Regions from separate parts of the Bacillus sp. ISL-46 genome, predicted to be linked through region 3. Evidence: riboswitches for the same ligand, from Rfam matches in the RefSeq annotation. Region 3 holds a riboswitch; each other region holds the start of a gene.
What was found. A riboswitch is a leader RNA that binds a small molecule or an ion and turns the genes downstream of it on or off. The one in region 3 is predicted to bind S-adenosylmethionine.
Positions count from the first base shown of each region.

Region 1: it holds a riboswitch for S-adenosylmethionine, as region 3 does, so the genes downstream of both, metK (methionine adenosyltransferase) here and mtnK (S-methyl-5-thioribose kinase) in region 3, are expected to answer to the same signal.
Region 2: it holds a riboswitch for S-adenosylmethionine, as region 3 does, so the genes downstream of both, J7E67_RS13135 (methionine biosynthesis PLP-dependent protein) here and mtnK (S-methyl-5-thioribose kinase) in region 3, are expected to answer to the same signal.

Region 1 covers NZ_JAGGQR010000077.1:5,046-8,244, reverse strand. Annotated here, with positions in the region: gene metK (methionine adenosyltransferase) at 253-1,452, opposite strand; SAM riboswitch class I at 1,653-1,792, opposite strand; gene pckA (phosphoenolpyruvate carboxykinase (ATP)) at 2,040-3,199, shown strand, end outside.
Region 2 covers NZ_JAGGQR010000020.1:42,732-45,930, reverse strand. Annotated here, with positions in the region: gene metC (cystathionine beta-lyase) at 1-350, opposite strand, end outside; gene J7E67_RS13135 (methionine biosynthesis PLP-dependent protein) at 350-1,462, opposite strand; SAM riboswitch class I at 1,544-1,658, opposite strand; gene J7E67_RS13130 (asparagine synthase-related protein) at 2,063-3,199, shown strand, end outside.
Region 3 covers NZ_JAGGQR010000027.1:92,522-95,720, reverse strand. Annotated here, with positions in the region: gene J7E67_RS15495 (pyridoxal phosphate-dependent aminotransferase) at 1-626, opposite strand, end outside; gene J7E67_RS15490 (carbon-nitrogen family hydrolase) at 745-1,530, shown strand; SAM riboswitch class I at 1,599-1,750, shown strand; gene mtnK (S-methyl-5-thioribose kinase) at 1,854-3,038, shown strand.

The sequences.
Region 1 (3,199 bases), on a different contig from region 3:
TTGCGCTGGAGCTAGACAGAAAAACATACTCTCTAATACTACCACTTTTTTTATAAAATTTGCACTGTGAACAATAGGCAAATTTAATATCATCATTTTTCACTTCTTTAGACCTGCTTAAACACTTCATTTTTTCAATTATTTGTTACTGTACAGGTAAATAGACGTACGAATAAAAACAGGAGTTACATGTAGTATGTAACTCCCTTTGTATTGTCTAGCTCCAGCGCCAAGGCGCTTTTGCTTTTCTATTTATAGATTTGCTTGTTGGCGTAATGTTTCTACTTTATCTGTGCGCTCCCAAGGAAGATCCACATCTGTACGGCCAAAGTGACCATAAGCTGCTGTTTGTTGGTAAATTGGGCGACGAAGATCCAACATATTAATGATACCTGCAGGGCGAAGGTCGAAGTTTTCACTTACTAGGTCAACTAACACGTCTTCGCTCAATTTACCTGTACCAAACGTATCAACTGCAATCGAAACGGGTCTAGCAACTCCAATTGCATAGGCAAGTTGAACTTCTACCTTATCAGCAAGGCCAGCAGCAACGATATTTTTGGCAACATAACGTGCTGCGTAGGCAGCTGAACGGTCCACTTTTGTAGGATCCTTACCAGAGAAGGCACCACCGCCATGGCGAGCATATCCACCATACGTATCAACGATGATTTTACGACCTGTTAAGCCAGCATCCCCTTGTGGTCCGCCAATAACGAAACGGCCGGTTGGATTAATAAAGTATTTTGTCTTTTCATCGATTAATTCTTTTGGAACTACCGGATTAATAACATATTCCTTCAAGTTACGTTGAATTTGCTCTAACTCAACTTCAGGATTGTGTTGAGTGGAAATAACAATCGTATCAATGCGTACTGGTTTATCGTTCTCATCATATTCAACCGTTACTTGTGTTTTTCCGTCTGGACGTAAGTAATCAAGAACCTTATCTTTACGTACTTCTGTTAAACGGCGAGCAAGTTTGTGCGCTAGTGAAATGGGAAGAGGCATAAGCTCTTTTGTTTCATTACAAGCAAAACCAAACATTAAACCTTGGTCCCCTGCACCAATTGCTTCGATTTGTTCATCAGACATTTGACCTTCACGCGCTTCCAAAGCTTGGTCAACACCCATCGCGATATCTGGAGACTGTTCATCAATAGATGTTAAAACAGCACAGGTTTCTGAGTCAAAACCGAATTTCGCCCGATTGTAGCCGATGTTTTTAATCGTTTCACGAACAATTTTTGGAATATCCACGTAGGTAGATGTGGTGATTTCTCCTGCTACTAGCACTAGTCCTGTTGTTACTGAAGTTTCAGCCGCAACCCGGGCATTAGCATCCCTTGCTAAAATAGCATCTAAAATGGAATCAGAAATTTGGTCACAGATCTTATCAGGATGACCCTCAGTAACTGATTCAGAAGTGAACAAACGACGTTTTGTTGACATCTGAATTCCTCCTATAATATGAGATAATCGAGGTTTTAGGAAGGTTACAGGAATACTTCCTTAAACATCGAGAATTTGATACGGTACTCATTCCCTTAGTATGTAATAAACAAAGGATTTTTATTAGAGACTCTTTTCATAAAGGACTTATACAAAACAAAAAACCTTACCAGAGAGGAAAGGTTGTTCCGGGCCTTTCGCTCTTATCGTTCAAGGTCAAAGCCTTGCGTCAGATTAGCACCTTCGCATCCTGAAAAGGACCTTTTAAGTGGTCAATCTTTTCATACTGCAGGTTGCTGGGTTTCATTGGGCCTGTCCCTCCACCAGCTCAGGATAAGAGAGTATCCGTTCAACTTAGAATAATATCACACTGCCCAACAATGTCAATGAATTTTTTAAGAAATGTTTTTCAACAAAATGGGAAATATACGAAATATGTTAGTATCTTTTATAAATTTTTTTTATATCTTCAATTAAAGTTTTATAATATATAAATCCAGTTAAATAGGATACATCAATTCAGCTAATGTGTTATACTTTTTATATTATTAACAACCTAAAAACGAAATAAAGGAAGGTCTCATTAAATGAATTCTGTTGATACTCCTAATGAATTAAATCAATTGTTAAATGAAAGTCATGTTCATGTGCAATTATCTGTTCCTCAATTAGTTGAGAAAGTCTTAACCCGTCATGAAGGAGCATTAACTTCTACGGGAGCAATTAGTGTCGCTACTGGAAAGTATACTGGCCGGTCTCCACAGGATAAATTCATTGTTTTAGAAGATTCAACTAAAGACAAAATTGAATGGGGAACTACCAATCAACCAATTTCAGAGCCGGTTTTTACAAAGCTTTATCAAAAGGTCATTAATTATTTACAACAGAAAAATGAGATTTTTGTTTTTAAAGGATTTGCGGGTGCTGATAAAAAATCACGTTTATCCATCCAAGTGGTAAATGAATTAGCTTGGCAAAATTTATTTGTACACCAGTTATTTATTCGCCCGTCGGATGATGAACTACTTGCCCATGATGCTGGATTTACCGTTATTTCTGCACCTAATTTCAAGGCAGATCCGGCTATCGATGGTACCAACTCGGAAGCTTTTATTATGATTTCTTTTGAAAAAAGAATTGTTTTAATAGGTGGTACAGAATACGCAGGGGAAATGAAAAAGTCGATTTTTTCTGTAATGAATTATTTACTGCCTGAAAACAATATTTTTTCGATGCACTGTTCTGCCAATGTTGGGATTGAAGGCGATGTTGCTTTATTCTTTGGCTTGTCTGGAACTGGCAAAACAACCTTATCAGCGGATTCCAATCGTCGATTAATTGGTGATGATGAGCACGGTTGGTCCTCCAATGGTGTCTTTAATATCGAGGGGGGCTGCTACGCAAAATGTATCAATCTTTCTCGTGAAAAGGAGCCGCAAATCTTTGATGCCATCCGCTTTGGAACTGTCCTAGAAAATGTAACATTGAATCAGGAATCAAGAATCTCTGATTATGATGATGGAACGTTGACCGAAAATACACGTGCCGCTTATCCGATTGACGCAATTGATAATATTGTTCAACCAAGTATCGCTGGCCATCCAAATACGATTGTCTTTTTAACCGCTGATGCATTCGGTGTCTTGCCTCCAATTTCAAAATTAACAAAGGAACAAGCAATGTATCACTTTTTAAGTGGCTACACCTCAAAACTAGCCGGAACAGAGCGTGGAATAACGTCACCACA
Region 2 (3,199 bases), on a different contig from region 3:
AGCCGCGTAAGAACCTCTGTGACCATTCGAAACGTACCACCATAGACATCTTCCGTAATGACAATATGATCCCCGGCAGAAAGCAGGAGAAATGCCGTCGAAATGGCGGCCATGCCGGATGCAAAGGCAAATCCTTTTATCCCGCCCTCGAGTTCCGCAATCACATCTTCAAGTGCTTCCCTTGTCGGATTTAAACTACGGCCATAATCGTATTTGCCAAACTGATCGAAATCAGATTGATGGAAAGTGGATGCATGTTGAATGGGTACACTAACTGCTCCAGTTGTGGGATCAATTTTATGCTTATTATGAAGGAGCCTGGTTTCAAAGGTATACTCTTCGTGTGCCATTATGCAATCACTCCTTCTTGAACATGGGCAAAAGCTTTTTGCAAATCTTCAATTATATCTTGTGAATCCTCAATTCCAACGGAAAAACGTAATAAACGATTGCAGACACCTGCTTGAATTCGAATTTCTTCTGGAATATCGGCATGAGTTTGTGTTGCCGGATAGGTAATAAAACTTTCTGTACCACCTAAACTTTCCGCAAAACTGATCAGCCCTAACCCTTGTAAAAATGGATTAACCCATTTTTCTTCCTTTATTCTAAATGAAACCATTCCACCACGTCCTGGGTAGAGCACATCTGTAACTGCACCATGCTTGGAAAGAAATTCAACGATATTCTTTGCATTTTTTTCATGTCTCTCCATTCGAAGGGACAATGTTTTCATTCCGCGCATTAATAGCCAAGAATCGAATGGACTTAAAACCGCTCCGGCACCGTTATGATGAAAGGCCAATGCTTCACAAAGTTCTTTTCCTTTTGCGACTACTAGACCAGCAAGGACATCATTATGACCTCCTAAGTATTTCGTTGCACTGTGGATAACAATATCGGCGCCAAGGGTTATCGGCTGCTGTAACAGTGGAGTATAGAAAGTGTTATCCACGATTAATAATAATCCGTGCTGTTTGGCAATTTTTGAAACTGCCGCAATATCAGATTCCTGCATAAGCGGATTGGTTGGTGTTTCTAAGAAAATAGCTTTTGTTTGCGGGGTAATTTTCTTTTCAATCTCTTCCGGACAACAGGTATTCACATATTGAGTAGTTAAGCCCCATTTTTTATAGCCCTTTTCTAATAGACGGTAGGTACCTCCATACAAATCTTCACTAACGATCCATTCGTCACCAGATTCAAATAGAGCAAGGATAAGTTGAATAGCAGCCATACCAGAACTGCATGCAAATCCCTGATCAGCACTCTCTAAATCAGCGATTGTTTTCTCAAGGAGCTGGCGTGTTGGATTTCCTGTGCGTGTATAGTCAAATCCAGTTGATTGTCCAATTCCCTCATGCCGGAAGGCTGTTGAGAAGTATACAGGAGGATTTACGGTTCCAGTTGTTGTTTCACTGCGATTTCCAATTTGGGCAAGTTTCGTTTCAATTTTGTACATTATGCACACTCCTCGTTTTATATAAATAAAAAAAGTCTTCTATAAGAAGAAGACTTTTGTCAGATTACACATTTGTCATTCTTCTTATCTCGCAAATTAGCGAATAATTTGCAGGACTTAGCACCTTTTCAATAGCGAGCCATTGATGGTTGCTGAGGTGTCGCAGGGCCATTCCCTCAACCTCTCTTGATAAGAAAGTAATATTTAGATTATTTATAAAATTTACTACAATTCCATGGGAGTGTCAATTACTTTTTATAAATCCATATAATAATGTTGAAATTAGAGTTAAATATCGGATCATTAAAATATAATCTTCCTTTATGAAAAATAGTTGACACTGATAGTATGAGGCTATATTATAAGTTTATCGGATGTTCGTAATAAAGAACTTATATGGAATATTATATAGGTAATAAGTTATAAGATTAATTAGATTTTAGACTATTTAACTTAAAAAATAATTCAAAAATTAGGGACTTTTGATTCGAATGAATTTCCCTGAACTTAAGTATGGTCTAAGTGTTCTTTTTAATGAACTAATAAAAAACTTTAAAGTAATAGATAATATGAAATTTGTTAGCCTGGCAGGAGGAAATGATGAGCGCGATAGCCGGAATTTATCATTTAAACGATGAACCTATCAATCTAGAGCACGGAAATCGAATAATGAAAGAACTAGAAAAATATCCGGCTGATGATATTCAAACTTGGCATAGTGACAAAGTCTTCCTTGGTTGCCATGCACAGTGGATTACACCTGAGTCAGTAGGTGAAAAACTTCCTTATTATGATTATGAACGAAAGTTAGCGATAACCGCCGATGCGATTATAGATAATAGGGTCGAATTATTTGAAAAATTACAAATTGATAATAGAAAGAGAAAAAATATCACTGATAGCGAATTAATTTTACTTTCTTATTATAAATGGGGAGAAGAATCACCTAAGTATTTGGTTGGTGATTTTGCCTTTATGATTTGGGATGAAAGAAAGCAGCAGCTTTTTGGGGCTAGGGATTTTTCAGGAAATAGGACACTCTATTTTCATCATAATCATCAAAGGTTTGCATTTAGCACAGTTATTCACCCATTGTTGAAATTGTCCTATATAGAGAAAAAACTAAATGAGAATTGGATAGCAGAGTTTTTGGCCAATCCAGGTATGTTCGAATCTGTAGATCCTTCTTCAACAGTTTTTCAGGATATCCAGCAAATCCCTCCGTCTCATTCTATAAAAATGGTAAAGGGAAAATTAAATATTTCAAGATATTGTAAGTTGCCTGAAGGAGAAAAATTGCAATTAAAGTCAAACTTTGAATATGAAGAGGCTTTTAAAGACATTTTTCAGAGGGCTGTAAATGATCGTATTCGTACCTTTCATAAAGTAGGAGCCCATCTAAGCGGTGGTTTAGATTCAGGATCAGTTGCAAGCTTTGCAGCTAATTCTCTAGGCAAAAAGAATAAAAAATTATACACCTATAGTTATGTTCCTTTACAAGGTTTTGAGGATTGGACACCAAAAAGCAGGGTTGCAAATGAAAGGCCTTTTATTGAATCAACTGTTAATTATGTAGGTAATATAGAGGCGGAGTATTTAGATTTTGATGGAGAGAGTCCTTTTTCAGTAATAGATAAATGGCTTGATACCCTTGAGACCCCGTATAAATTCTTTGAAAATAGCTTCTGGCTAAAAGGGATTTATGAAAGAGCCCATGAAAAAGGGATTGGGGTATTA
Region 3 (3,199 bases):
GCAAAATCATGAACAACACAAATATCATGATCTCTAGCTAGCTTAATAGTCTCATTAAATAATTCATGAGTAGCTGTAGCTCCTGTTGGATTATTAGGATAATTGAGGAACATTAACTTTGCTTTTGATAAAACAGACTTATCCAGTTCGCAATAATCCGGTAGAAAGTTATTTTCCTCTCGTAACGGCATCGTAACCATTTCAGCTTTTGCAAGAGCAACCCCAGACCAATAATCCGGGTAACCGGGGTCAGGTACAAGGATGGTATCCCCCGGATTTAATATGCATTGAGGAATTTCGACAAGTCCTGCTTTACCCCCAAACAAAATCGCCACTTCTTTATCCGGATCAATGGTCACTCCATATTCTCTTAAATAAAAATCAGCGGCAGCCTGTTTTAAATAACGATGTCCCTGAAAAGGAGAATATTTATGATTTAATGGATTCGCTGCTGCATCTTGAAGTTTTTTAACAATATGAGAAGGCGTTGGCTGATCAGGGTTGCCTTGCCCTAAATTAATCACATCAAACCCTTGTGAAATATATTCCCCTACTTTTTTAACAAGTGAAGCAAAAAATTGCTTCGGAAGACTAGTTAATAATTCTGATGGAGGAAATTGCTTCATTGTTCTCACCTGCTTAATTTTTTATAAGAATCATTGTGAAATTCTAGTCACAAATGATATAACTTTTATAACGGCTTGTAAAGAAAAAATTCCGAAATTTCAAACGAGGTGAAGATTCGTGAAATTAAAAATTTCATGTCTGCAAATGGATATCGTCTTCGGTGATCCCAATAAAAACTACCAAACTGCCGAAAGACTCATTGAAAATGCACTGACTGAACAACCCGATATCATTGTCCTTCCGGAACTATGGACAACGGGATATGACTTGACGCGCCTGAATGAAATTGCAGACCCAAAAGCAGTACAAACGATTGAATTTCTCAGAAAAGCAGCACAACAAAATCAGGTTCATTTCGTTGGCGGCTCAGTTGCGAACCGTGAAGAAACAGGAGTAAAAAATACTCTCCTCATCATCAATAAAGATGGCACGCTTGTACACCGGTATAGTAAACTACATCTTTTTAAACTCATGAATGAGCATGTTTTCTTAGAGCCTGGCGCCGAGAAGGGACTTTTTCAACTTGATAATCACCATTTTGCTGGGGCTATCTGTTATGATATCCGGTTTCCAGAGTGGATACGCGCTCACACATCCGAAGGTGCAGAAGCACTGTTTGTTGTGGCCGAATGGCCTGCACCTAGATTGTCCCACTGGAGGGCCCTTTTAATTGCAAGAGCAATTGAAAATCAATGTTATGTAATTGCCTGTAACCGTTCTGGAAATGACCCGAATAACCATTTTGCTGGTCACTCGATGATTATTGACCCGTGGGGTGAGGTTATTGCTGAGGCTGGAATGAAGGAAGAAATCCTATCGGCTGAAATTGAGATGGACATAGTCAAGGAGGTCCGTAAGCAAATTCCTATTTTCACGGATAGAAAACCAGAATTCTATAAATAATAATTTTCAAAAAATATTGACACTTTCTCTTTGTTACTGATATGATTTTTACCAGTTAAATAGATTTTCTCTTATCATGAGCTGGCTGAGGGATTTGGCCCTTTGAAGCCCAGCAACCGACCGGAAACCCATTGAAATGGGGCGCTTTTTGCGCCGGGGATCCCCCTTTAAGGCACGGTGCTAATTCCAACAGAAGGATTATCTTTCTGAGAGATAAGAGGTGCGACAGACAATATTGTCTATCAGCCTCTTTCAGATGAGAAAGAGGCTTTTTTAGTGCCTGCGTGCATAATTAAGCCTCCCAAAAACGAGGAGGAACCATAATGAGTCTACTAAAACAAAAAACATACCAGCCTTTAACAAACGAGAGTGCAGTTGAACTGGCACTTGAGTTGAAAATTTTTGACCAGCATGCAAAACTTTCCTGCAAGGAGATTGGCGATGGGAATCTCAATCTAGTCTTTCATATTGTTGAAGAATTAGATGGAAAAAGTGTTATTATCAAACAAGCTCTCCCTTATGCAAAGGTAGTTGGCGAAAGCTGGCCATTAACTTTGAAAAGAGCAAAGATTGAAGCGGATGCCTTAAAAATTTTCGGACAGATTGCTCCAGATTATGTGCCCCAAGTTTTTTTCACAGATGATGTCCTAGCTGTAACCGTAATGGAGGACCTTTCCCATCTGTCAATCGCAAGAACTGGCTTTATCAAAGGAGAAACCTATCCATTAATTTCAAAGCATCTAGGTGAATATCTTGCAAAAACATTATTTTACACTTCTGATTACGGATTAACCCCTTCCGTAAAAAAGGAATATGTACAACAGTTTATCAATCCCGAGCTTTGCAAAATAACTGAAGATTTAATCTTCACCGATCCTTTTATTGATGCAGAAACCAACGATTTCGAGGAAGGACTGCGTCCTGTCGTCGAAGAGCTTTGGCAGGATGATGAACTAAAGTTTCATGTAAATATTTTGAAGAAATGCTTTTTAACAGAGGCTGAAGTTCTCCTCCATGGTGATCTTCATACCGGAAGTGTTTTTGCCGATAATTATGAAACAAAAGTAATCGATCCCGAATTTTCTTTCTACGGACCAGCTGGATTTGATATCGGCCAAGTAATTGCAAATCTTCTCTTCCAGGTAATAGCAAATGTTGAAGAACGTGATCTATTCCTCAATCATATTGAAACGGTATGGAGTGTATTTGAGGATCAATTTACACTATTATGGAATACGGAGAATAAAGACGATTACGCTAAATCCTCTACCTTTCTAAACTATAATTTAACTAAGTTTTTTGAGGACTCGATCGGCTTTGCCGGCTGCGAATTAATCAGAAGGACAATTGGTCTTGCTCATGTTGCTGATTTAGATGGGATCGAGGATGCTCAAACTAGATTCACTGCAAAACAGAAAACACTAGGTCTTGGGAAAGTCCTAATCAAACAACGAAAAGAAATCAAAAATCTTACTGCTTTCATAGCAACTGTAAAAGAAACACTTTAATATAGAAAAAGCAATCCAACTCGGATTGCTTTTCTAGTCAAGTTAAAATATATTGGCTTTTCAACAGGTCAATTAGCAGGCACAAATATTTAATGAAAAATAGGTAGGTTAGACTCAGACAAAATAAAAAATTGCCGAGAAAAAATACCCTTTCTCGACAA